Regions from separate parts of the Bacillus sp. mrc49 genome, predicted to be linked through region 1. Evidence: riboswitches for the same ligand, from Rfam matches in the RefSeq annotation. Region 1 holds a riboswitch; each other region holds the start of a gene.

Region 1 (12,967 bases):
CAATATGCAAGTCCAGCATCAAGCATGAGGAATGATCCCTTATACCATGACTGTTCCCTTCCTTTCATACGTTGATGCTGCACCAGATTCATGTCAGGTGTCAGGAGGGGAATGTTTTTAGGTAAAACCTAACCTACTTGCCATTCAACAAGCGATTTCTATCAATTTAATACCTTTATAAGGTGATAGCTTTTCACTTATCTGCATGAAGCACCCCTTGTTTTCATCCATACACCCGCTTCAATAACGAACGAGGGATTGTATGCGTAAGTGATTCAATCCTCCGGAAACTCCTATCCTTTAAATCCAATGTGATTTGCCCCGCCTCACTAATGATGTCATCCCCCCTGGATAGCTCAGAACGTTCAAATCAATTACCATTAGATTGAAAGATGGTCTCCTGCTATAATTTAGAGCGTAAAAAAAGCAAACATTATTTCATGAATATATCCGCATACAAACAAGAATGGTTCGGCAACGTCCGCGGCAACGTTCTTTCGGGTATTGTCGTTGCCTTGGCATTGATCCCGTAGTGCATTGCGTTTTCGATCATTGCTGGAGTTGACCCAATGGTCGGTCTATACGCCTCACTCTGCATTGCCATCGTCATCTCTTTTGTCGGCGGAAGGCCGGGAATGATTTCTGCTGCCACTGGAGCAATGGCACTCGTCATGGTCGACCTTGTGAAAGATCATGGCCTAAACCATTTACTTGCTGCAACGATATTGACTGGTTTTGTAAATTCTTTAGCCTTATTGATTTTCACTGCACAGCTTACCCATTTCGTAGGTGAATCTTGGATCATGTATGTCATGACCGCCGTATCATTAGCGATCATTCATCTTTTTCCGCTGCTTACGAAGGCTCCCTTCCCCCCTCGTTGCCATCGTATTGATGACGATCGCCGCCATATCCACCGGGGTGACGGGACGTACGGTTGGGGATATAGGGCAATTTACCGAAGCGCTCCCCATATTCATGCTACCGGACGTCCCTTTGACATTCGAGACTTTGGCCATCGTTATTCCTGGCGGATGTGCGATGATCGGGCAATCCGGAATCAAAAAGAGGCAGGCTTTCCACATTTGGGGCAGGCGCGTTCCGCATTGAATGGCGTCCTAATAAAAATCCCCATGTCTGCACTCGTTGCTGTCATGTTCATGGTTTCCATCGGTACATTTGACTGGTCTTCATTAAAGAGGAACTAGAAAGCGCCAAAGACGGATGCAGCCGTGATGATTGTAACGGTCCTCATCGTCCTATATACGCATGATTTGTCGAAAGGGGTTTTTGCCGGGGTGCTCTTGAGCATGATCTTCTTCTCGGCCAAAATATCCAAGGTGACGGTTGAAAAAACGGCAGAAAAAATGATTTGAGGACAAATCTTTTTTGCTTCGGTGCAGGACTTTGTTTCAAAATTCGAAGTTAATGATGATGTAAATGCGATCATCATTGATTTTTCCCATTCAAAAATATGGGATGCTTCTGCGGTCGCTGCTGTCGATACGGTTGTCCATAAATATAAGCAACAAGGCATTTCCGTACATGTACAGGGCCTCGATCTGGAAAGCTCCTTATTGCTTGATAAACTTGCCAGCTCAATTAGTAAAATATCCTGAAGAAGGATCTTGCTGGCGAATAGAACTTTTCAAAACCGACAGAATAAATAACAGGAAATATGTCGATATGGAAGGGAGCGAAAAGCATGACACCCGAGCAGGATTATACGGCTGCCAATCTTTCACCAGATTTATTGGATGAGTTGAAAAGCTTTGAAAGCAAGCTTGGCGAGGAAGCGAATAAAGAATTGATTGTCATCGCCTATGAAAAGGAAAAGGATTCCTTGAATTAAGCAAAAAGACGGAAACATGATCATTCGTAATGTTTCCGTCTTTTTTGGGGTATGGAAAAAGGGTGCAGCAGCACCCTTTTCACTTACTTATTTACTGAATACATCCGTTAATACAGGCACGATTTGTTTTTTGCGCGAGACCACGCCTTCCAAAACGGCGATGTTATTGTTCAATGTAACGTTATAGGCTTTTTCGACTGCATTCGCTGCTCTTCCAAGAGCTAGGGCTACAGAATCATTTGTCAGGATATCCGTAACGACGAATAGGAATAAATCCAATTCCTTCACTCCGATAACCGCTTCAATCGCCGCTTCCAATTCAGCTTGCTTAGCAAGGACTTCATTCGGATCTACAGCATTGACTTGGGCTATTTCCACTTTTGCCATTCCCATGCTGAATTCTTTTGCATCAAGAGTGATCAGCTGCGCAATCGTCTTGTCGCTTAAATCAGCTCCTGCCTTCAGCATTTCCAATCCATAAGTTTCAGCGTTCACTCCGGCAATGGCAGCCAGCTCCATGGCCGCTGCAACGTCTTGCTCAGTGCAGGTCGGGGACTTGAACAATAAAGAATCGGAAATGATGGCAGATAGCATCAGCCCTGCTACCGCTTTCGGGACTTCGATTCCATTTTCTTTATAGATTTTATTTAAAATAGTTGCCGTACAGCCTACCGGTTCTGCACGGTAATATAAAGGATCGCTTGTTTCAAAGTTAGCGATGCGGTGATGGTCGATAACCTCCAGCACACGGACTTGGTCAATATCCTCAGCACTTTGCTGGCGTTCATTATGATCGACAAGGATTACGGTCTCCGCCTCCCCTGCCACTTTTTCGACAAGACGAGGAGCATCGAATTTGAATTGGTCCAGCGCATATTGAGTTTCGCCATTCACTTCACCCAGACGAACTGGTTCAGCATTGATACCTAATTGCTTTTTCAGATCCGCATAAGCGATTGCGGAACAAATCGTGTCTGTATCCGGGTTTTTATGTCCAAAAACTAATACTTTATCCAAGATTTAAATCCCCTTTTTCATAAAAATTTTTCCGTGAATCCCCAAATCGCACCAAGGGAATGCCACCTTTACGCTACACTTCATTTTAACACAAAATCCGTTAAATTCAGTGCTTGAATTGCCACTTCGCCAAGAAAATCTTTCATTCGCCTTCCCCCTGCCTTCACTTTGTCAATAGATAAGGGTTGGTTTTTCTCAAATATATTAGTTGAATTATCATCGCATATGGCTTACGATAATATAAGCAGAAATACTAGATATTGATTATTAAAACAATACTGATAACTATATATAGAATTTTTTACAATCCAAGGTGCCAGTGATGGCTGAAAAGGGAATCCGGTGCAAACCCGGAACTGTCCCCGCAACTGTGAATGTGACGAAATGAGGAACCACTGTATGGCTCACTATACGGGAAGGACTCAAAGTAGGATGATCATGAGTCAGGAGACCTGCCTTGAATTTTTCACGTTCTTATTCTTCGGGGATTGAGATGATGAAACGATCGTATAACGGCTATTTTATTCATGGCTCTTTTATGCTGTCGTTTGATCCGCTCAACTCGTTGGGCGGTTTTTTTATTACCGGAAGTTTACAAGGAGGATTCTTAATGACTCAAACATATAACTCTACCATAAGCGAGAATGATACTGAAACGAATTCCCTTCAGCTTGAGATGCTGTCGAAGGAATTTGAAGGCCGTCTCGATATGGAGAAATTCAAAAAGCGTTTTACAAAATGGCTTGAACGCAAAAGTGATTCAACCGATGAACAGGCTTCAAAGAAACTGATTCAGCTTGCTCTTGAGAGCGTGGATATCGATGCCCCGGATTGGACATTCGTTGCAGCTAAAGAGCTATTGAATACGATGTACAGGGATGCACAGGCCAATCGAGGTTATCAAGGCATGAGTTATGGTCCATTCTATGACCTTATCCAGGACCTGTCGCAGCTGCAAGACGGCCAACGCTATCCAGTTTATAAAGCCGAGCTGCTATCATCTTATACTAAAGCCGAAATTGAAGAACTTGGTTCAGTGATCGACCCTGAAAAGGATAAACTATTTTCCTACATAGGCATCTACCTACTAAACGATCGCTACCTTGCCCGTCCCAAAAAAGACAAAGTGTACGAACTCCCCCAAGAACGCTTCATGATCATCGCGATGGAAATCATGCGTTTGGAAGAAACGGAGCACCGCCTGCAACTTATAAAAGAAGCATACTGGGCCATGTCCAATCTTTATATGACCGTTGCCACCCCTACACTTTCGAACGCAGGTAAAGCGCATGGACAATTAAGCTCCTGCTTTATCGACGCCATTGAAGATTCCATCGACGGCATCTATCTAGCTAACTACGATGCTGCCAAGGTGTCTAAATTCGGCGGCGGTGTCGGCCTGTATGTCGGGAAGATTCGCTCACTTGGTTCCGATATCCGTGGTTTCTCCGGCAATAGTTCGGGTACGACTCCTTGGATCCGGCTATTTAACCAGACAGCCGTCAGTGTTGATCAATTAGGTCAGCGCAAAGGCGCGATAGCGATATACTTGGATGCTTGGCATAAAGATATCATGAGCTTCCTCGATTTGAAGACGCAGAACGGGGATGACAGATTAAAGGCACATGATATTTTCACGGGTGTATGCATTCCCGACTTGTTCATGGAGGCTGTACGCGACAGGAAAGAATGGTACCTTTTTGACCCGCATACAGTCAAGCAAACCCTTGGATTCTCACTTGAAGATCTATATGACGAGAAAAAAGGCGAAGGTAGCTTCAGGAACCATTATGCTCTTGCTGTCGAAGCCGTAGAGAATGGTACGCTGCCAAGCTACAGCTTTGAAAAGATCAACGCGTTGGACATCATGAAAAGCATCATGATTTCTCAATTAGAAGAAGGCGTTCCATATATGTTCTACCGCGATGAAGTGAACCGGAAGAACCCGAATAAGCATAAAGGGATGATTTATTGCTCCAACCTCTGCACCGAAATTGCTCAAAACCTAAGCCCAACGACGATCACGGATGAATATGAAACAGAAGATGGCGATGTCGTTGTAGTTCGCAAAAGCGGCGATTTCGTTGTCTGCAACCTATCATCCATTAACTTGCCTCGTGCAGTGGGCAGCGATGTTTTGGAAAGATTGATCCCCATTCAAGTCAGGATGCTCGATAATGTCATTGATGTGAATAATCTTCCGGTCAAGCAGGCATCGATTTCGAATAAACGGTACCGGGCAATTGGTTTAGGAACGTTTGGCTGGCATCATTTACTTGCCACAGAAAATATTTATTGGGAATCCGACGAGGCCGTTCACTATGCCGATGCATTGTACGAAAAGATCGCTTATTTAACAATCAAGGCATCCAACGAGTTGGCAAAGGAAAAAGGATCTTACCCATATTTCGAAGGTTCGGATTGGCACACAGGGGAATACTTCGAGCTGCGTGACTATACGGATCGGAAATGGCTCGATTTAAAAACGAACGTACAGGAGCATGGGACTCGTAATGGCTACTTAATGGCCATTGCCCCTAATTCATCTACTGCTAAAATCGGCAATTCCACTGATGGAATCGATCCATTGTATGAAATAGAATTTTATGAAGAAAAGAAAAACTTCAAATTCAAGGTAACGGCACCTGGTTTGACGCCAAATACGTATGAATATTATAAAAAAACACGCTTTAATTTGGATCAGCTGGAAAGCATCAGGCAAAACGCAGCCCGCCAAAGGCATATTGACCAGGCGATCAGCTTTAATCTATATGTTCACAACACGATCAAAGCGAAAGTCTTATTGGATATTCACTTAACGGCTTGGGAAAGCGGCTTGAAATCAACGTATTACGTTCGTTCGACTTCTTCCGAATATGACAATGCGTGTGAAAGCTGTTCAAGTTAACGTTCGCTCATACCCAGTAATTTATTTTTAAAGGAGTTTTCACGAATGACCAATCATATAAAAAAAATCAGGATGCTCGAACCTACGCATCCTACTAAAGCGACCGGTGTTTTCAAAGGAGAAGCTTCAGGCTTTCTCCTTTGGAACGATATTCAGTATGAAAAATTCTATGATACCTATACACAGCTCATCAATAATTTTTGGAAGCCATCTAGCGTGAACATGATTCAGGATAAAAAGCAGTGGGGAGAAATGGATGAAGATATCCAGGACGCCTTTCTTGATATCCTGACGATGATTGCTGGGATGGATAGCCTGCAAACGCCTACCTTGGTGGAAATCCTTCGATACATCAAGGACCCTGCAGCAAAGGCAATCCTTGCCAATATGGCTCAGCAGGAATCGATCCATAATGAATCTTATTCGTATATCCTTGCTTCCTTGATCCCGGTAGGCAAGCAAAAACAGCTTTTCGACCGCATTAAAGAACATCCGGAAGTGATAAAGCGAAATCAGCCGATTGTGGATGCCTATCAAACCTTCGTGGACGATCCAAGCCCTCAGCACTTATTCGAGGCTTTGATCCATTCAACAAACCTCGAGGGGATTTATTTCTACTTGGCCTTCGCATTTTATTACAATTTAGGACGGCAAAATGTCATGACCGGTTCGGCTACGATGATTTCGTACATCCATCGTGACGAGATGGTTCATTTCGATTTCATCGGAATGCTCATTCAAATCCTGATGTATGAATATCCTGAATTGAATAATGAAGAAAACACGAAATTCATCTACACAACGATTGAAAAAGCCGTCGAACTTGAAAAGGAATGGTCCGAATACATGCTTGAGGACATTCAAACGAAAGCCGACCTCGATTTGGAAGAATTCAATGAGTACATCGAATATATCGCCAACAAACGGCTGCGCATGTTAGGCCTCGACAATCTGTATAAAGAGTATGACGAAAACCCGATGCCATGGATCAAAACCTTCGATGATGAATCGATCGGACTGACCAAAACCGATTTCTTCGAACAAAAATCAAGAACATACAGTCAAGTAAATGCCAGCAATGGGTTCGATGAATTATAGGATTGCCATCGTTTATCATTCTGCAGGCGGCAATACGAAAGCGCTCGCCGAGGCCATCGGTTCTCTATTGCCTGACGCTGAACTATATCGCATGAGTGAATTCGATTTACGCACTTTGCCGAATTACGATGCGTTGATCGTGGGTACCTATACTTGGGGCAATGGAGAGCTGCCGGCTAAATCGGCTGCCTTTTATGAAGAACTGGAGCAACTTCCGATAGCTTCCCTAAAAACAGGGGTCTTTGGGACTGGCGAAACGAACTACAATCATTTTTGTGGAGCGGTCGATCATTTTCGGGACATGTTATTTGCCAAGAGTCAGTTATTGGTCACCTTGAAGATAGAACAAATGTATCAGGATTCAGACTTGTCCAGATTACAAAAGTTTACCTCATTATTTCAAAATTGAACGAAGGGGGATATGCGATCCGTATATCCCCTTTCGTTTGTTTAAACCTGGCACAATTCTGCCACGGTATGGAAAAGGATGATGTATAATGAAGGAAAAAAGGAGACCATCATGGCCGCTACTATTGCTCAGTTATTGCCCATCGTTTTTATGCTGGTACTTGTCGCATTCGTTATTTTCATCGCGTTTTACCTATCCGGGCATTTTAATCGTTCAAAACGGATTGAGGAAAAACTGGATAAAGTTCTAAAGGAAATGTCGAGGAAAAAAGAAGGTTGAACATGAAGGAAAAAAATAAAAAGACTCCATAAAAACGGAGTCTTTTTTTTATAGGCGTTCAATTATTTTTGAACGTTAGCTGCTTGTGGTCCACGAGCGCCTTGCTCGATTTCGAAAGAAACTTCTTGGCCTTCTTCAAGAGTTTTGAAGCCTTCGCCTTGGATAGCTGAGAAATGTACGAATACATCGTCTTGGCCTTCAACTTCGATGAAACCGAAACCTTTTTCTGCGTTAAACCATTTTACTTTACCTTGTACCATGATAGTTCCTCCTGTGTTTGGAAAAATCCATTTTATTACTATTTTTGGTTCTGGATAATGTTTCAAGAGGAATCCTATAACGGTAAATCCATCTATCAAACTTATTCCGAACAAAAATAATTACCCATATTATATCATGGAAAATCCTAAAAAAACAAGATTATCACAGTAATTCAAGCGACAAATTATCCTAAATTTCTACATTTCCCGCTTCCTGCTTTGACGAAAGCCTTCGTCAAGCAAATAGCGCTCTGCCTCGATCGGGCTCTCGAAACACTCCTCCAAATTCGAACCGGAGTACACGTTCCAGAGTTGATCTTCCCTGATTAGCGAAAGCTCTTGTTTTTCCCTGCCAATCCAAGTGCCTTCCAACCTAGCGAACTCGTTATCCTCCTCTTCGATTTCAATCGCAGGTTCAGATAGATAGTCCATGCTTTTCCGGATCAATTCCTTTAATTCCGCTTCCTCATAGTCACGTATATTGATGAACCCTTTACGGTCTGTGTCTTTTTTTCTCATATGTCCTGCATAAACGAAACCATTGCCATTGGGATGCAAGTGCTGAACGACTATCTTTTTCTCCTGAACGCTTTCTGGATAATGGAAGTTCACACGCCCCAATGAAACGTCTTTTCGCTGTAACTCCGTGAAAGTCTCGATAATGCTTAATTTTTCTTCAAATGTTAACAAATTTCTTCCTCATTTCATTAGTTCATCTTGTTTGTCGATTATAACACAGACTGATAAGAAACAATAATCTCCCTCCAGGCAGGCCTAAGCGGGAACTTTGATTCCGGGTACGCCTCTTTCAAGCCTTCAGTTTAAGCAGGCAAAAAATGCGTCTCATTTAATATACGTAACGGCAAAAAGCATAATGAAAGAAATGGCAATGATGATGGCAACCCATAGCCAGGCTAACGTCATATTCCCGGAATCCATGGCAATATATATAGCAGTAGGTATCGTTTGTGTCTGTCCGGGAATATTTCCGGCAAACATTAATGTCGCACCGAATTCCCCCAATGCACGTGCAAAACTCAATATCGTTCCAGTAACGATGGATTTGGCCGCCAAGGGGAGCGATACGAACAGGAACAACCTCAACTGCCCTGCCCCGTCAACCATTGCTGCATGTTCAATTTCTTCATCTATATCTTCAAAGCCCGTTTTTGCGGATTGGTACATCAGTGGAAAAGCCACCACCGCAGATGCAATGACTGCCGCCCACCACGTGAACATTAAGGGCTGATTAAAGATGGTTTCAATGATTTTACCCGGGAGTCCATTTTTGCCAAAAACCACAATCAATAAAAAGCCGACGACAGAGGGCGGCAGGACAAGCGGCAATAAAAATATGGTTTCCAACAGGACCTTTCCCCTGAATTTTTTTCTGGCCATGATTCGCGCTAGGATGATTCCAAAAATGAAAACAATGATGCCTGCTAGCCCAGCCACCTGTATCGATAGCTGAACAGGAGACCAAAAGCCCTCTGTCATGCCGCTATCCCCTCTTTGGTATCAATGATCATCAGCTTATGTAAGTCCTTGTACGTCATGGTCGACACCGAAGGATCTTTATCTGCAAAGGCAGCTTTCATTTCAATTTCTTCCTTTCTTTTTGAAATAACTTTTAAGTTTATTTTTCTTGACATCTTGCTGACACATAGGACGGTTAAAGTAAGGGTATCACAAATAGAAAAATATTTTTCATTCCAATAAACTTTAAAACTTTGAAAACTTGAAGGAGTCGATTTTAAATGGTAACAATTTATACTACTCCAAGCAGTCTAGCCTGTCGTAAAGCAAAAGCTTGGCTTAAGAAAAACGAAATTTCCTACAATGAACGCAACCTATATTCTCAACCTCTATCTATAGAAGAAATAAAAGAGATATTACGTAAGACGGAGGGCGGTACAGATGAAATCATATCGACTCGCTCCAAAAAATTCAAAAGCCTGAATATCGATATAAATAATACACCACTTAATGATCTTTGCAAGCTTATTCAAGATAATCCAGATTTACTTCGCCGCCCGATCATATTCGATCATAAGAACCTGCATGCTGGGTATAACGAAGAAGAAATGGGCCGCTTCCTTCCAAGGAAGGTCCGTCATGTACAATTATGGCGGGCAATCAGCCAATTGGCTTAAGCACCATCCCATATCCATTGTTAAATAAGAGGGTTGTCCAGTAATTTGGACAACCCTTTTTTTAAACTTGATCCGTTTTCTCTAGGATGATCATAAAGGTAGTACCTTGCTGATTGCTATCCTTCAGTATAAGATCACCTTTTTGTGCTTTGGCGAGCATCTTACTGAATGGCAATCCCAAGCCTAAACCACGCACCTTCAGTTTTTTGTTTTCACCTCTGTAAAATGGTTCGAAAACATACTGCTGTTCATGTTCAGGGATTCCTCGGCCGCTGTCCTGTACATCAATGCAGATTTGGCCATCATCTTTTTCATAAAGATCAATCGTGATTTTCCCGTTGCCATCAAGTGCATGCCTGGCATTGTTCAAAAGGTTAATGACGATTTGCTGCATTCGCAAGGAATCTATTTGACCGTAGAGGGGGTCATCAGGAACTTTTACATCGAGCGCGAACGATTGCTCATCATCCTGCGTCACCTGCCAGCGATAGGCGATCTCCTGAATGAATATATTGATATTTTCTTTTTGCAAACGAATCTTGAATGCACCTGCCGAGATGGCATTATAATTAAGCAAATCCTCTATCATGCCTTGAAGCCTTTGGGTTTCTTTTAAGGAAATATCCAGGAACTCCTTACTCTGATCACCCGTTACGACATCATCTTTAACCGCTTGTATCAGTCCGCTAATGGAAGTGACCGGGGTTTTCAAATCATGGGTCACTCCTGCAAGCAATTCCGCCCTTAACTTCTCCATGACCTTCAGTCGATTCGTCATTTCCTTAAATGATTTTATCAGTTCATAAATTTCTTCTTCCTTGATTTCCTCTTCCTCTTTGAAATGAATATCATAGTTGCCTTCACGAACTTCAACTGCTGCGTTCGCTACATCTTGGATGGGCCGGGAAATCTGCCGCGAAAGAAAATAAATGACCCCTGTCCCCAAAATCAACAAGCCTCCAATCATGATCGCCAATAAGCCATGATCTTGGTTGATTTCCTTTAAAGCTCCTTCTTCCTGGGCAATGACCACCCAGCCTCGCGTCTTGTCCTCAAAAGTAATCGGGGATTTGACGACATATACTTTATTATCGGAAATCTTGACCTTTTGAATGAGTTCCGTATTTTTCATGATGACGTCCGGTAGTTTATTTTCATCTGGATCAATATACAATTGAGGCATCGTATAAATGATGCTGCCATCAGGATCGACGATATATATGATGGGCTGCTGGTTCAAGTGAAGGATTTTCTCCCTTTCCTCGACAATCTCCGAAAGGACCGGACCGACGACAATCTGGCCATTTTCCTTTATCGCCCTGTCGGAAGTTTCATCAGCTAAATACTTAAGAAGGCTTAGCCTATATTCCAATGCTGTTTTTTCCATCCACCATAATGAAAAGACAGACAATAATATTAAGCCTGAAATCAAGGTCATTACGTACCTTTTCGTCCAATAGCGTTGTAAAGTAGTTCTTTTTTTAATTTTCATAGACACTCAATTGATACCCCAATCCACGCAATGTTTTGATTTCCCCTTCAGTTGCAGGCCATGCATCGATGGCCTTTCTAATTCGTTTGATTGCGAGATCCACGGCACGATCACTGCCATCATAATCCATGCCCCACACTTGATCGAGAAGCTGCTCTCTCGTGAAGATTTGATTGGGATGCTTCGCGAAAAAAATGAGCAACGACAAATCACGCGGCGTCAAGCTTATCTCCTCCCGATTCAATTGTACCGAATAAGACTGATCATCGATGATTAAGCTCCCGAACTCATGTACATGACCTGCATCCCCGGCCGGGATGCTTGACCTTCTTAAAACGGCATGTACCCGGGCAACGACTTCCTCTGCTACAAAGGGTTTGGAGATGTAATCATCCGCACCTGATTTAAAGCCGGATAATCGGTAATCGACATCGTTCAGTGCCGTCAGCATGATAACCGGGCATGCATCGTCCTCACGGATATCCTTCAATATATCCCAGCCCTCCTTTCCCGGCAGCATGACATCCAACAAAACGAGATCTGGGTCCGTCTCCTCAAAAACCGGAATCGCCTTCAGCCCGTCGTACACTTGGATGACTTCAAAACCTTCACGCTCTAAATATGCTTTCAACACCATTGAAATGGAAATTTCATCTTCTATTATTAAGATCTTCTTCATTTATGGATTCCTCCTTCCTGTAATTATAGTTAATTCGATTTATCTATGGTAACGATTGCAACCATCAGGGCTTTTTCCCTCCATCCTACCCTTTAAATGTGTCAGGAGTATGTTCGCGGCAAAATCATCAGGCGTTTCACTTTATATTTTCCAATATAACTCCTTGTCCCATTATGTAATGGACACCTTTAAGAGACTGGCTCAGGTTGGAGCCAGTCATCTTTTTAATTGCATGTCTCGTGTGGATTCGGACAGCCCGCATCCTGCCTTTCCACTTGAATCGTGCTATGTTCAATTCCAAACTGATCGTGAAGCAGTTTTTGCGCTTCAGCTAAAACTGCATCGTGATTGCCGCTCCCATCTATGACAACATGGCAGCTCATGGTCAAAAAACCCGAGGTAATGGTCCAAATATGAAGATCATGGACATTTGATACACTGCCCAATTCAAGCAAAGATGTTTTTACATCGTCCACATCAACTTGATCAGGTGTACCCTCCATCAAGATATGGAAGGAATCCCTTACTACCCTATAACCGCTTATGATAATTAGGAACGCAACTATGACGCTTGCAATCGGATCTGCTATTCCCCAATCGAAGAAATAGATCAAGAGTGCAGCAGCAATGGCGCCGACAGAACCAAGCATATCACCAATCACATGTAAAAAGGCACTCCGTACATTCAAATTCTCTTCCTTATCCCCGCTCATCAAAATCCATGCGGCAATGACGTTAACGAGTAGACCAATGATTGAAATCATCAGCATTCCCAGGCTTTGCACCTCGGGAGGATTCACGAACCTCTTGATTGCCTCGA
Region 2 (6,737 bases), on a different contig from region 1:
ACCGCCCCTATCACGCCGCCACTGACGGGTGCCGCGAGAAAATCAACATCCTTTTTCTTGGCAGCCTCTTCGATGCGGATATTCAATTCAGGGTCTACCGTACTTGTATCGATCAGCATAACAGCGGAATCGACGAGATAAACGAGTCCTTTTTCTCCTAGGAAAACTTCTTCCACTGCCTTAGAGGATGGAAGACTTGTAAAGATCACATCACATTGTTTCACCATAGTTTCAACCGATACGCCAATCGTTCCTCCTGATTGATGAAAGGACATTTCAGCTTCTTTGTTCAAATCCATTCCATACACAGTAAAATTAGAAAGTAGTAAACTTTGCGACATAGGCAGACCCATATTGCCCAATCCGATAAACCCGATTTTTTTCATTAGGCTTCACTCCGTTCACACATTATATTTTTCTTGATCAGCCATTCTTTCTGCAATTTCACGTTTTTGTATAAATAGATTCCTAAAGAGGGGAACAGCAAGGCTGCGAACTTCTTCCAACAATACTTTTCTGCCTGCTTCGCCCGACTCCGTTCCCGTTAAAATCAACACAGCCATCTCTTCAACTCTGCGATATCCTTCTTCACAGATAACGTTCGTCATATTATTTTTCAGCCGCTCTTTTTCCATCCCGTTCTTTTGTATCGCTTTTTCAGTGCGAATGACCGCAGATTCCATCACATGAATTTCCTTCACCATGTCTGCAAGCAAACGGGAATATTCTTGTTCCTGTTGAATGTTGATATTGGCATGTATCAATGCTTTCAAAGATTTGTGAAGAAGCATGTTAGAAATCTGGATGTATTGCCGGTTTCGGTTCGCCTCCTCATCAAATAGAGGGTTTAACCATGTGCCGCCGTTTTGAAATCCTTTTTTCATCAATAGTTTGGCAATGGTCAGACGGTTTATTTCATTCGTTCCTTCAAAAATCCGGCTAATCCGGGCATCCCGATATAATCGTTCCACTTCATACTCTTGCATGTAGCCATAACCGCCATGAATTTGTAAAGCCTCATCCACGATTCGATCAAGGATCTCGGAGCAATGAACCTTATTGATCGCACATTCGGCTGCATAGTTTGCCAGTTTTCCCAATTGTTCATCGAGAGGTTCGTCCGTTTCGAATACGTTGTCCAAGCTATCAGCCGTTCTGTAGGCCGCACTTTCCGCTCCATAAATCGCAATCGCCATATTCGCAATCTTTTCTTGTATCATCGAAAAACCTATGATCGTCCGGTTAAATTGTTTACGCTGTTTCGCGTAGTTAATGGCAAGCTCCAATGCTTGCTTGGATGCTCCGATGTTAGAAAAGGAAAGCTTCAATCGCGCCATGTTTAGAATATTCAATGCTACACGATGCCCTTGCCCGACTTTTCCCAAAACATTCTGCGCCGGTACACTGACATCTTCCAAAATTAAAGTCGCTGTCGAAGACCCTTTTATCCCCATTTTCTTCTCTTCTGGACCGACGGAAACCCCTTTGAACGTTCTGTCTACAATGAATGCAGTCATGCTGTTATTTGTTTTGGCGAAGACAACATATACATCGGCCACTTGTGCGTTCGTGATCCACTGTTTTTCACCATTTAATAGCCAGGCTGTCCCCTGCTCATTCAAGACCGCCGTCGTTTTAGCGTTAAGCGCGTCTGATCCCGCGTTATTTTCCGTTAAGGCATAAGCACCAATCCATTCTCCTGATGCAAGTTTTGGCAAGTATTTTTGCTTTTGCTCTTCTGTTCCGTAATAAACGTACGGGAGGGTCCCTACACCTGCATGTATATTAAAGGAGACGCTGAAAGAACCGCCAAATCCCATTTTCTCGGCCACAAGCCCTGAAAGCTTTTTATTCAGGGACAATCCGCCATACGACTCTGGAACCTCTACGCTGAGTAAGCCGAGCTCTCCCGCTTCTTGAAACAATTTTTTCACCTTGCCGTTATCATGCCGATCAATCGAATCCAGCAGGGGCATTACTTCGTTTTTGACAAAGAGCTCTGTAGTCTTTGATATGAGATGATCTTCCTCATTAAAATCCTCTGGTGTAAATCCTGCCGTGTCCAGTCCATGAGGAAATAAAGGTTCGTTACATTGAAGTTCACCCATTTCTTTCCTCCTCATTTCAACTCATCGCCCTCTTCTCTCGGGCAGGCTCCTAGTTTATTGTAAGCCCTTTCAATATTGCTCACATACACTACTTTTTCTGTACAGCTCCTGATAATGATCAAAATAAAAAAACAACTTCCAATAAAGAAGTTGTTAAGTTCGAATTGATACGTAAATAAACATGTTTTCCCATGACAAAATAAAAACATGCAGATCAATCGCTCGCACTTAACACCCCCTATCCTCGTAGGTATAGATGTGTGCTGAAACAGGCAGGTCTCCTGGCTTATGATCATCACTCCCCGAACCTTCCCATCTTCATGTTTCTGAAGACAGTGGTTTATCCGGATCGCTCCCAAATACAGTTGCGGGACAGCGTCGGGCTCTAACCGACTTCCCTATTATGTAGATGAAAAAATATCAATCTACACCTGTTTCTACACGTATGAAGTTTTCCAATCAAACATATCAAAAATTTAGTCAATTTACAAATAATTTCATTAATAGATTTATTTACCTTTTAATAACCAAAGCTTATAACCTAGTTGAAATCAACTGCAATTTTCTCCTCGGAACAGCTCCCTGCTTTGTTACTCCCTGCATTTTGAACAATTTGACTATGATACTGGTTGTTGATTTCTTTTATCTTGTTTAAGTCACACTTAGGCTGACGATCATAAGTCAGCAGTCCGTTGATTTCTTGCTCTACATCCGTAAGCTGTGTGTAGCAATATCCATGAATTGACCTTGATTGTTGGACAGCCGCCATAACCCTCGCATAATCGTTAATAAACTCATCTTCAGTCGAAGAGCTCGTATAGCCCCACCCCTCACTTTCACCAACCTTGTAGGCAATTCCGCCGAATTCCGTTAATAAAATGGGTTCACCTTGATGTTGATAACCTTTTGCATAAATAGACCACTTCGTCGACATCGAATCTAATAAATTGTCTTTTGTAGATAAGTCATCTACAAAACTTCGATACTTTTCAAACTCTATACTAGTCCCATGTTGATAATGGTGAACGGCACAAATATCAGTCTTAGTCATTTCCCATCCATCGTTAGAAATGACCAATCTCGTAGTATCTAACGAGTGAATCAAATAATACAATGCTAAGGAATGAGCTTGTTGTTGTTTATTTAAATGAATATGTGGCACTCCCCAGCTTTCGTTTATCGGAACCCAAGTAACAATTGAAGGGTGATTATAATCTCGTTCAACGATCTCGATCCATTCCTTTGTTATGCGGCTAGCTGCTTTTTCACTATACATTGGAGCGGCAGCACATTCCCCCCACACTAAATAGCCCATTTGATCAGCCCAATATAGAAACCGGGGGTCTTCAATTTTTTGATGCTTTCGACAGCCATTGAATCCCATCTCTTTTGCTAAGCGTATATCCTCTTTATAAGCTTCGTCGCTCGGCGCGGTCAACAATCCATCAGGCCAATATCCTTGGTCCAAAACAAGCTTTTGATAATACGGTTTATTATTTAAATAAACCATTCCACGTTCTGTATGAATTTTTCGCATCCCAAAATAACTCTCTACCCTATCTAGAGTTTCATTACTTTGCTCCAATTCCAACACGACATCGAATAAATTAGGAGATTCAGGCGACCAGGCCCACGTTTCATCATGAAAATGAAAGGAAGTTCTGAATATATGCTGCTGATACAGCTCAACAGCCCTTTGTGTATGTGATTCGACCAATTGGACAGAATCATTTGCAATCAATTCATCTTTGAAGTAAATCTTATACCGCAAAAATTGTCCTACCTTAAATTCCGAAACTTCCGCATTGATGATCACTGTTCCATTATCTAAGTCGGTTGTAAATCGTACCGTTTCGATATGTGATGGATTTACAGACTCAACCCAGACAGTTTGCCAGATGCCAGTGGAGTTTGTATACCATATTACTTCTGATTGTTGTTTCCAATACTGTTTACCTCTTGGTATGGTTTCGTCTGTTTGCGGGTCAAACACTCTAATGGTGATCATTTGCGCTTTTCCCTTATTAAGATAGGGAGTAATATCAAATGAAAAACTCGTATGCCCGCCTTCATGCCTTCCGACAAGCTTTCCATTGATAAAAACCGATGCTTCGTAATCCACTGCACCAAAGTGCAAAATATTTTTTTTGTTCCTCATTTCTTCCGGTAAAGAAAATTCCTTTTGGTACCAAACATATGGGTGGAAGCCAGTTTCTTCAATGCCACTTAATTTAGATTGGTAGACGAATGGTACTTGTATCGTTTTATTGGTTTCCAGATTTTTATTAAACCAATTTTCCATCAGCCCTTTGTTCTCATCATCAAATGCGAAAGCCCATTCACCATTTAAATTCACCCATGAGCTTCTTACAAACTGTGGTCTAGGATATTCATGACGTTTCATTTTACCTCTCCTTTTTAACCTATTGAATTTAGATTCCCTTTTTCTCTAATTGTGCTTGTATTTCCTCCATTTTTTTAATGTGATATAGCGCTTCTGATTGGTTATTTTCAGTTAGGGCATTCAAACGGGAATTTTTATGTTTTATGAATTTCACAACTTCCTTGAACTCATCTTCAGAAAATTTGATATAAAAGCTTACGAATAGTTTCAGGATATTACCAATTGCAGGTACAAGGATGCAAATAACAAATATCCAGTGGAGAGTACTATTTGACTGGCTCGTTACTGATGGTGTATATCCGATAACTGTTAATAAAAAGCCCGATAAGCCTAGTGCAAATGCGGTTTTTAACTTACCGGTAAATGTTTGGAAACTAAACACAAGTGCCTCTGTCCTGTTTCCTGTTTTATACTCACAATATTCGACACTTTCACCAATCATATTTGGAATAACGGAAGATGCCATTGTTCTAATAAAGCTTAATGCTACGAGTAAAATGATAACAAAGGTATGATTTTCGTATCCTAGGATAAATAAACTACAGCGTAAAATAGTGTCAAGAATTAATTGTGTTTGAAGTATCCATTTCTTTTTAAACCTTTTTGTTAGCATAGGATAAAATACCAAGAAGATAAATCCGAACATTGACCAAAATGCTACAGTTGCCTGGTTTTGTGCATCTCCTAGGTTCCAGACGAAGAAATAGGTTATTAACGCCGTTTGCAGATCCCAGAAAATATCAAGGAAGAAGATGATGCAAATCACAAATAAAGGCTTTGCACTTCTAACCGTTTGCACCATTTCTTTAAACGAAACTTTTTCAATATGCTTGCTTCGTCTCTCTTTCGTAAAGGAATAGCCAAAGATCATCATTGGAATAGTAGTGACAGACAAAAAAAGCATAGCCCATGGCAGTCCTTGCATAAACGCAGTATTATTGGCAACATCATACCCCAAAATATGATGGCCGATATATTTAGCCGAAATGGGTACGAGCAAGCCAGGTAATAAAAACCCTAAATTCACGCCTGCGTTTGCAACTGTTACAGCTTTGGACCTTTCTTGACCGTCATTACTCATTGCCGTAGATAAGGACCAGAATGGAACGTCACTTAAGGTATATAGAACTCCCCATAAAATATAGGTAATCGAGATTATTGCCAACAAAACTTGGCCATCAAGCGACCATGGAATGAATAGAATCATTGTGGATGCAACAACAGCAAGGGAGCCCCATTTCATCCAAAGACGAAACTTACCTTTAGGAGAATTCGTTTTATCAATTAAAGCTCCCATAAAAGGATCAATAACAGCATCCAATATCCTCGATACCAAAAATAATCCGCCAATGAATGAAGCGCTAACAAAAAGATAATCTGTATAAAAAATTGCAATGAATGTACCCACCATTGCATAATTTAATACTTGTCCGAACCCATAGAAAAAATAGGCAATATATTCTAATAAAGCGATCTTCTCAACGGACTCAACTTCTGTTTTTTTTTCTAACGCCATTTCCATGATTATTCCTCCTAGCCCAAAATATCCAGCTGGTCTATCCGTTACTTGATTAATCCAAAATCTCATTCCTATAAACCTAATGCATTACCTTATAGAAATCCCCCCTCCCAAAATACCCTATTAAAAACCAACGCCTTTCTGCTCAATTCCTCCAGATAAGTAAAGCGCTTCCACAATTAATTCATATTATTACATTTTATTTGTAACATAACAAGATATTTGTAATAAAAATATGCAAATAAAGTAAATTATTGTTGCTGGTGAAGGGGAATAAAAAAAACCATCACACTATAAAAACAGTGTGATGGTTTTTTTATATGTAGGTACGCATGCCGTTATGTAGTTTCACTCACCTATGATTAAAAGGATTTATGGCAAATTTTCATGATTATACCTTGATCATGGTTTCCGAATTTTTCTCCAAATAGATTAATTCCCCCTTTATTTTTTGCATCTTTTTTCACTCCCAATTTCAGTGAAATGTATGGTTGTTCATGAAGTCCCAACTCGTCGATCGTTATTGATGATATTTTTTCACCATCAATGAAACAACCTTCCCCATTGATTTTCCATATTTTCAAAACACCATATTGAGTATCTTGTTGTGGCCACCAACTGGGTGTCAATAGTCCCCTTTCTCCTCCAAAATCTCCAGGTGACGTCCAAAATCCGATTTCTACACCGTTTACCCAACAAGTGATAT
Region 3 (6,737 bases), on a different contig from region 1:
ACCAAATGGGGAATCACCAGCCCTACAAAGCCGATCGTGCCTGAAACGGCAACCGCTGCGCCCGTTAATATCGAGCCCGCGATCAGGATCCACATTTTCCGCCTCTGCACGTCGACACCTAAATGTTTTGCCCGGTCCTCCCCGAAGGTCATCGCATTCAATTCCCTCGTATTCATGATCAGAATCAACGAGCCAATGATGAAAAACGGCAGAATGATTCCGATATAATTCCACCCGCGCATGGACACGCTGCCCATGAGCCAGCCGATGATTTGTCTTAATTCCTCCCCAGTCAACGCAATCATCAAGGATATGAAGGCGCTTAAAAACGAGCTGAAGATGATTCCGGTCAAAATGATCGTTTCGACCTTCATCGATCGATCCATTTTTTTTGCGAATGTCAGTACACAAAAAATCGTGATCACGGAACATAAGATGCTCAATGCAGGAAGCGTATATAAACCGATGAACGGGAGTGATATATTCAGGAATAACGTCACCACTGCCCCGACTGATGCTCCTGACGATATCCCGAGCGTGTAGGGATCGGCAAGCGGATTCCGGAGCAGCCCCTGAAATGCCGCACCCGCGATCGCCAAGCATGCCCCGACCAAACCTGCAAGCAATACACGCGGCAAACGGATGTTCATCACGATATTCGTCAGCATCACATCGGGATCAGCGGAAATCGGCAAATGAAAAATCTCCTTGCCGATTATTTGCATAAGTACGGGGATCGGTACGGACACCGAACCGAATGAGATGCCGATCGTACTGGCAAAAAGTAAAAACAATGACGCAAGCAAATAAGCAAGCGCCCATTTAGTTGTCAAATACGTTCGGATAGATTGATTTGGCAAGTTCCTCTACTCCCTCTATTAAACGTGGACCTGAACGGGTCACCAAGTCGGAATGGACATCAAAAACTTGGGCATTCTTAACCGCCGTAACGTCTTGCCACCCTTTTCGGCCCGTCACTCCACTTACCGGGTCTTTTGTGTAATAACCATAAGTCGTAATGATGACATCCGGATTGGCTGCAATCATCGACTCTTCATCCATTTTGGCCCAGCCATCCACATCCGCTGCAGCATTGTCAGCTGAAATCATCATAAGCATTTCATTCATGAATGTATTTTTACCAGGTGTATAGATATCCGGGGACGGCGAAACCTCCACTAAAACGGTCTTCCTTTCCGATTCCTTTACCGATTTGGCCTTCTCGGAAATAACCTTCAGCTTCGTTTTCATGTCCGTGATGATGTCTTTTGCCTTAGCTTGCTCGCCTGTTGCCATCCCGATCATATCAATGGACTTGTACACCTCATTGAAGTTTTGGGCATCATTGACTACAAGCACATCTATTCCCGCATCCTTAAGCTGCTGGAGCCCCTCCTTCAAATTATGGGCACTCGATGCATGGGCAAGAACAAGATCGGGCTTCAAGGAGACGATCAATTCCGTGTTCATCTCCATGCCGCCCACTTTTTCGATATCCTTCGTTTCTTCCGGGTAATTATCATTGTCGGACACGCCAATAACCTTATTACCTAAACCAAGCGCAAAGACCACTTCCGTATTGCTTGGTATCAACGTAACGATTTTCTTCGGTTTTTCTTCTATCGTCACCTTTTCACCCGTTGCATCTTTAATCGTAACCGGGAAGGCTTGTTGTGTAGCCTGATTCGTCTGCTGCTTTCCTTTTCCTTCATCGGCCGTGCCGCTGCAGCCAACCATCATGCCAGCCGTCAGCAACATCACCAGTATCAGGCCAAAAATCTTCTTCACGTTCATTCCCCACAATCATTTCATTTAGTTTTAGCCCGCCTTAAGCGAGGACCCCATGACAAAAAGCATCCCCCGTCAAACGGAAGATGCTTGTATGGCAACAATATCATGAAGGACTCTTTACAGTCTGCCACACACCTCCCCATCCGCGTGGGTCACAGGTGTACGAATCTTGGCAGGTCTCCTGGCTCATGGTCATCGTCAACGGCATCTTCCCATATCCCAAACAGTGGCATACAGCCGTCAGCTCCCATATACAGTGGCGGGACCGCGCTGGCATTGAACCAGCTTCCCTTTTAAGTCATTTAGACACCAAATCGTTCATATGTATATAATTTTCACTGCTTATCATTATACACCATGCAAGAAGCGATTATTGGAGGATTTTTCACAAAACGCCTGTCCAGCTTCAGCGATTGGACGCATTTTCAATCAGTGATGCAAATCCCCCGACGGATAATCCCGGTGAAATCCGTACGCGATGCAGGGCATGCATCCCTTGATCACTTGTTGCCCCGCCAGGTTCGGTGGTGACTGCCATCTTGTATCCCGCTTCTTCCGATAACCTGAGGCTCTCCTCGTTATAACGGCCGACTGGATACGAAAGTACCGTCGTCTCCTGGTTCAGAATGCGATCGAATAAATCCTTGGACTGGACCATTTCAGCTTCCTGCTGCCCGGAAGTCATCCGGTTCAGCTCAAGATGGTTGATTGTATGACTCTCGATGGAAATCCCATCCGCACTCATCTCCATCATTTGATCTTCCGTCAGGTGATGAGCTTTACCAATGGACTTCCCGATCATGAAGATGGTCGCTTTCAACTCATATTCCTTCAATATAGGAAAAGCCTCCGTGTAGTTATCTGTATAGCCATCATCAAAAGTAATCCAGACACACTTTTCACTTGGCATTATATTTTCGCTTAAAACGAGAAAGGCTTCATTAGGCGATAAAGTCTGGTAGCCATTTTCCCGAAGCCAAGCCATTTGCAGCCGGAATTCCTCCTTCGGCACCCGAAGGTTATTCCCCTCCGAAATACTATGGTACATCAATATCGGAAGCCTAACCTCGGACTCGGCCCTTATCCAGCCACTCGTATCGATTCGTTCAGGACTTGCTCCATCCTCCGAATCTATTTCGGCCTCATTCTCCTCTGCTGCAGCCACCTCGATATTATCTTCCGCAATCGGCGCAGCCGTCTTTTTACCTATTTTCTCTAAAACACCTTGTGAACAGCCAGCTAAAATAAAAGCCACAAACACTGCTGCCATCCATACCAATCTGTATTTTCCCACTATCATTCTCCTATTTTTTTCTAGCATAATAGTACCAGAAAACCAACGAATAATAAAGTATTCCAATTAACGCAATAAAAGGTAAAAATTATCGTTAAATGACCCGCCAGGCATTTTTTTTCATAATTATAAGCTACTCACTTGAAAAGTTTGCCTATAACCAATATAATAAACAAGTCGTCGACCTTTTAATATGTCCCAGTAGCTCAGCAGGATAGAGCGACAGCCTCCTAAGCTGTAGGTCGTAGGTTCGATTCCTATCTGGGACGCTAAAAAAAACCCCTTACATGTTAAGGGGTTTTTTGTTTTATATAACAGTTTCTTGCCTAAAATGAAAAATCAAATTGCAATATAACCTTTTCACCCTTTCAATAAAATTCTGTAAGTGTTTCTATGACACGTTGTTTTTCTAAGATAGAACATACAGGAAAGCTAAAGGACGACGAATATATAGAAAACCTTGGCGTGAAATGATGTTCGCGCAGGATTGCGAAAAAAATTCAAAATAAATGTTTCAACCTGTCCTACCCGGGTATATAAATACTGTAAGACATTCTCAACCAAAGGAGATGATGTGCATGAGTACAATCAGAAGCCAATGGAACAAGGAGAATGACGCAGCGGTGTTTAGTCCCGGTGATCAGCGTTAGAGTCAATTGAAGCGTTAGATGCTAATCAAAATGGGAATTACTACTCTTCTCATCCAAAGGAGGAAGATACTGATCATGAGTATTTACAGCCGATGGAATCCAGAGAATGATGAAGCGATTTTCAGTCCAGGTGATCAGCAGCCATTCAGTACGCTCATACGAGTAGATTCCGAAAAACACACAAAAAAAATGGACAACACACTTGAATATGAATGACATGGCACCGTACTGAATGAAATTTAGTCGAAGCAGTAATATACAGAAAAAGGATGGAGCGAATGCTCCATCCTTTTTTCTTGTGCGCACTGCAGGCATACGGCGCATTTGTTACACGTGAAACACTTTCCTTGTGGCCGCATTCACGATCCTGACAGACAAGCATTTCCCCCTTTTCATTATTCACTACACGCATCAGCCTGCCACATGATCTTGCTTGCATTTCTGGCGCATATCGTCAATGAAAACCTGTTTGGCAAGAATTCCTTTTGCAATCGCCGTTAGCTTTTGCTCCTCCTGTGCCGTCTAAGCAGGCGACCTCAGGTCTTCAGGCGCCAACTCGAGGAGTTGCTTTCCTTTTGAATTTACGTGAAGGCCCTTCCCTCTCTTTTCGACCAAGAAGCTTTCGAACAGTTGCCACTGTCCCGATCCCGGCGGCTTCGTTTCAAGGGCTCAAATGAACTGTATAGGCCATTCCCTCTTTGAAATTATGTTATATTAGACGGTAAATAGTTAGTAAGGGAGTTTGAACAAATGTCAAAAAGTGTGGTAATTGCTGAAAAGCCTTCAGTTGCACGTGATATTGCGAATGTATTGAAGTGTAATAAAAAAGGCAATGGATTTTTAGAAGGCGATAAGTATATCGTTACGTGGGCATTAGGTCATCTGGTTACTCTAGCAGATCCAGAGGCATATGATATGAAATTTAAAACATGGAAGCTGGAAGACCTGCCCATGCTTCCTGAAAGCATGAAGCTAGTTGTCATGAAACAAACCGGAAAGCAATTCAATGCTGTTAAAACACAATTGAATCGCAATGATGTGAATGAAATAATCGTGGCGACTGATGCGGGGAGAGAAGGAGAATTAGTTGCACGATGGATCATCGAGAAATCAAAAGTGAATAAGCCCATCAAACGTCTCTGGATTTCTTCCGTAACGGATAAAGCAATTAAGGATGGGTTCAATAACTTAAAGCCTGGTAAAGAGTATGAAGACTTATATACTTCAGCAGTAGCACGTTCGGAAGCGGATTGGTATATCGGTTTAAATGCAACCCGTGCCTTAACGACAAAATTCAATGCGCAATTAAACTGTGGACGCGTTCAGACACCGACGGTTGCAATGGTTGCAGCGCGCGAAGAGGAAATTGCGAATTTCAAGCCGCAAACCTATTATGGAATCGAAGCCCAAACAGATGGACTTACGTTAACGTGGCAAGATGAAAATGGAAATAGCCGCAGCTTTAATAAAGAAAAGACCGATGCAATCGTGAAATCACTTGGAAGTAAGGATGCGACTGTTGTTTCCATTGACCGCAAAGCAAAGAAAACATTCGCACCTGGTCTATATGATTTAACAGAGTTACAACGGGATGGGAATAAACTCTTTGGCTATTCTGCTAAAGAAACATTGAACATCATGCAAAAATTGTATGAGCAACACAAGGTCTTGACTTATCCGCGTACGGATTCACGATATATATCATCCGATATCGTTGGTACGCTTCCGGAGCGTTTAAAAGCCTGTGCCATAGGTGAATATCGTCCTCTTGCAAATAAGGTGTTGAATAAGCCTATTAAGACGTCAAAAGCATTTGTCGATGATAGTAAAGTCAGTGATCACCATGCCATTATTCCGACCGAGGGTTATGTGAATCTTTCAGCCTTCACTGACAAAGAACGCAAAATCTACGACCTTGTCGTGAAACGTTTCTTGGCAGTTTTATTCCCTGCGTTTGAATATGAGCAATTGACGGTGCAAACGAAAATTGGTGATCAAACGTTTATCGCTAGAGGAAAATCCGTGATTCATTCCGGCTGGAAAGAAGTTTATGCAAACCACTTTGATGATGAAGAATCAACAGAGGATGTAAAAGAGCAGCTATTGCCTCGTATTGAAAAAGACGATGAATTAAAAACAAAATTAATCACTCAAACGTCAGGCCAAACAAAGCCACCAGCACGCTTTACGGAGGCGACTTTACTATCAGCAATGGAAAACCCTGCGAAATACATGAAAACAAACGATAAGAAGCTGGCAGACACGTTGAAATCAACGGGCGGACTTGGAACAGTCGCCACCCGTGCCGATATCATCGATAAGCTATTCAATTCATTCTTATTCGAAAAACGCGGCGGCAAAGAAATCCATATCACATCCAAGGGGCGTCAGCTTTTGGATTTAGTGCCAGAAAAACTGAAATCTCCTGCGACAACAGCTGAATGGGAACAAAAGCTCGAGCTAATCGCAAAAGGGAAACTGAAAAAAGACGTGTTCATCAATGAAATGAAGGATTACACAAAAGAGATTGTCAGTGCAATCAAAACGAGTGACAAAAAATATAAACACGACAATATCTCAACGAAATCTTGTCCAGACTGTGGTAAGCCAATGCTTGAAGTGAATAGTAAAAAAGGTAAAATGCTCGTCTGCCAAGATCGTGAATGCGGCCATAAAAAGAACGTCGCCCGTGTAACGAATGCACGCTGCCCGCAATGTAAAAAGAAAATGGAATTGCGTGGTGAAGGCGACGGTCAAATCTTCACATGTAAATGTGGCTATCGCGAAAAACTGTCAGCATTTGAAGCAAGACGTAAGAAAGAGTCTGGTGGAAAAGTGGATAAACGTTCCGTACAAAAGTACTTAAAAGAGCAGGAAAAAGAAGCGGAACCGATTAATAATCCATTTGCGGATTTATTAAAAGGAATGAAGTTTGATTAAATTATAAAATAATGGAAGTGTCTGTCTAAAAGGTTTAGATAGGCACTTCTTTTCTTTTGTCA

What was found. Region 1 has a riboswitch for cobalamin ahead of CVN76_RS26565 (ribonucleoside-diphosphate reductase subunit alpha). Riboswitches for the same ligand answer to the same signal wherever they lie in the genome.
Region 2: linked by a shared signal. The riboswitch ahead of CVN76_RS19230 (acyl-CoA dehydrogenase family protein) and the one ahead of CVN76_RS26565 (ribonucleoside-diphosphate reductase subunit alpha) in region 1 are both predicted to bind cobalamin.
Region 3: linked by a shared signal. The riboswitch ahead of CVN76_RS16690 (ABC transporter substrate-binding protein) and the one ahead of CVN76_RS26565 (ribonucleoside-diphosphate reductase subunit alpha) in region 1 are both predicted to bind cobalamin.

The regions. Positions count from the first base shown of each region.
Region 1 is NZ_PHNG01000800.1:38,404-51,370, reverse strand. It holds partial or broken gene CVN76_RS26575 (SulP family inorganic anion transporter) at 537-1,619, shown strand; gene CVN76_RS31280 (hypothetical protein) at 1,706-1,852, shown strand; gene CVN76_RS26570 (manganese-dependent inorganic pyrophosphatase) at 1,940-2,869, opposite strand; cobalamin riboswitch at 3,164-3,343, shown strand; gene CVN76_RS26565 (ribonucleoside-diphosphate reductase subunit alpha) at 3,480-5,777, shown strand; gene CVN76_RS26560 (ribonucleotide-diphosphate reductase subunit beta) at 5,823-6,875, shown strand; gene CVN76_RS26555 (flavodoxin domain-containing protein) at 6,865-7,284, shown strand; gene CVN76_RS26550 (hypothetical protein) at 7,396-7,563, shown strand; gene CVN76_RS26545 (cold-shock protein) at 7,626-7,823, opposite strand; gene CVN76_RS26540 (hypothetical protein) at 8,022-8,513, opposite strand; gene modB (molybdate ABC transporter permease subunit) at 8,667-9,320, opposite strand; gene spx (transcriptional regulator Spx) at 9,581-9,976, shown strand; gene CVN76_RS26525 (HAMP domain-containing sensor histidine kinase) at 10,038-11,468, opposite strand; gene CVN76_RS26520 (response regulator transcription factor) at 11,458-12,147, opposite strand; gene CVN76_RS26515 (cation diffusion facilitator family transporter) at 12,372-12,967, opposite strand, start outside.
Region 2 is NZ_PHNG01000710.1:555-7,291, forward strand. It holds gene CVN76_RS19225 (NAD(P)-dependent oxidoreductase) at 1-386, opposite strand, end outside; gene CVN76_RS19230 (acyl-CoA dehydrogenase family protein) at 402-2,108, opposite strand; cobalamin riboswitch at 2,363-2,558, opposite strand; gene CVN76_RS19235 (glycoside hydrolase family 2 protein) at 2,650-4,512, opposite strand; gene CVN76_RS19240 (MFS transporter) at 4,541-6,034, opposite strand; gene CVN76_RS19245 (ArsR/SmtB family transcription factor) at 6,394-6,737, opposite strand, start outside.
Region 3 is NZ_PHNG01000703.1:6,699-13,435, reverse strand. It holds gene CVN76_RS16695 (FecCD family ABC transporter permease) at 1-860, opposite strand, end outside; gene CVN76_RS16690 (ABC transporter substrate-binding protein) at 823-1,794, opposite strand; cobalamin riboswitch at 1,946-2,120, opposite strand; gene CVN76_RS16685 (polysaccharide deacetylase family protein) at 2,198-3,061, opposite strand; tRNA gene CVN76_RS16680 (tRNA-Arg) at 3,281-3,354, shown strand; gene CVN76_RS31080 (hypothetical protein) at 3,811-3,951, shown strand; partial or broken gene CVN76_RS31820 (DNA topoisomerase III) at 4,025-4,368, opposite strand; gene CVN76_RS16675 (DNA topoisomerase III) at 4,486-6,675, shown strand.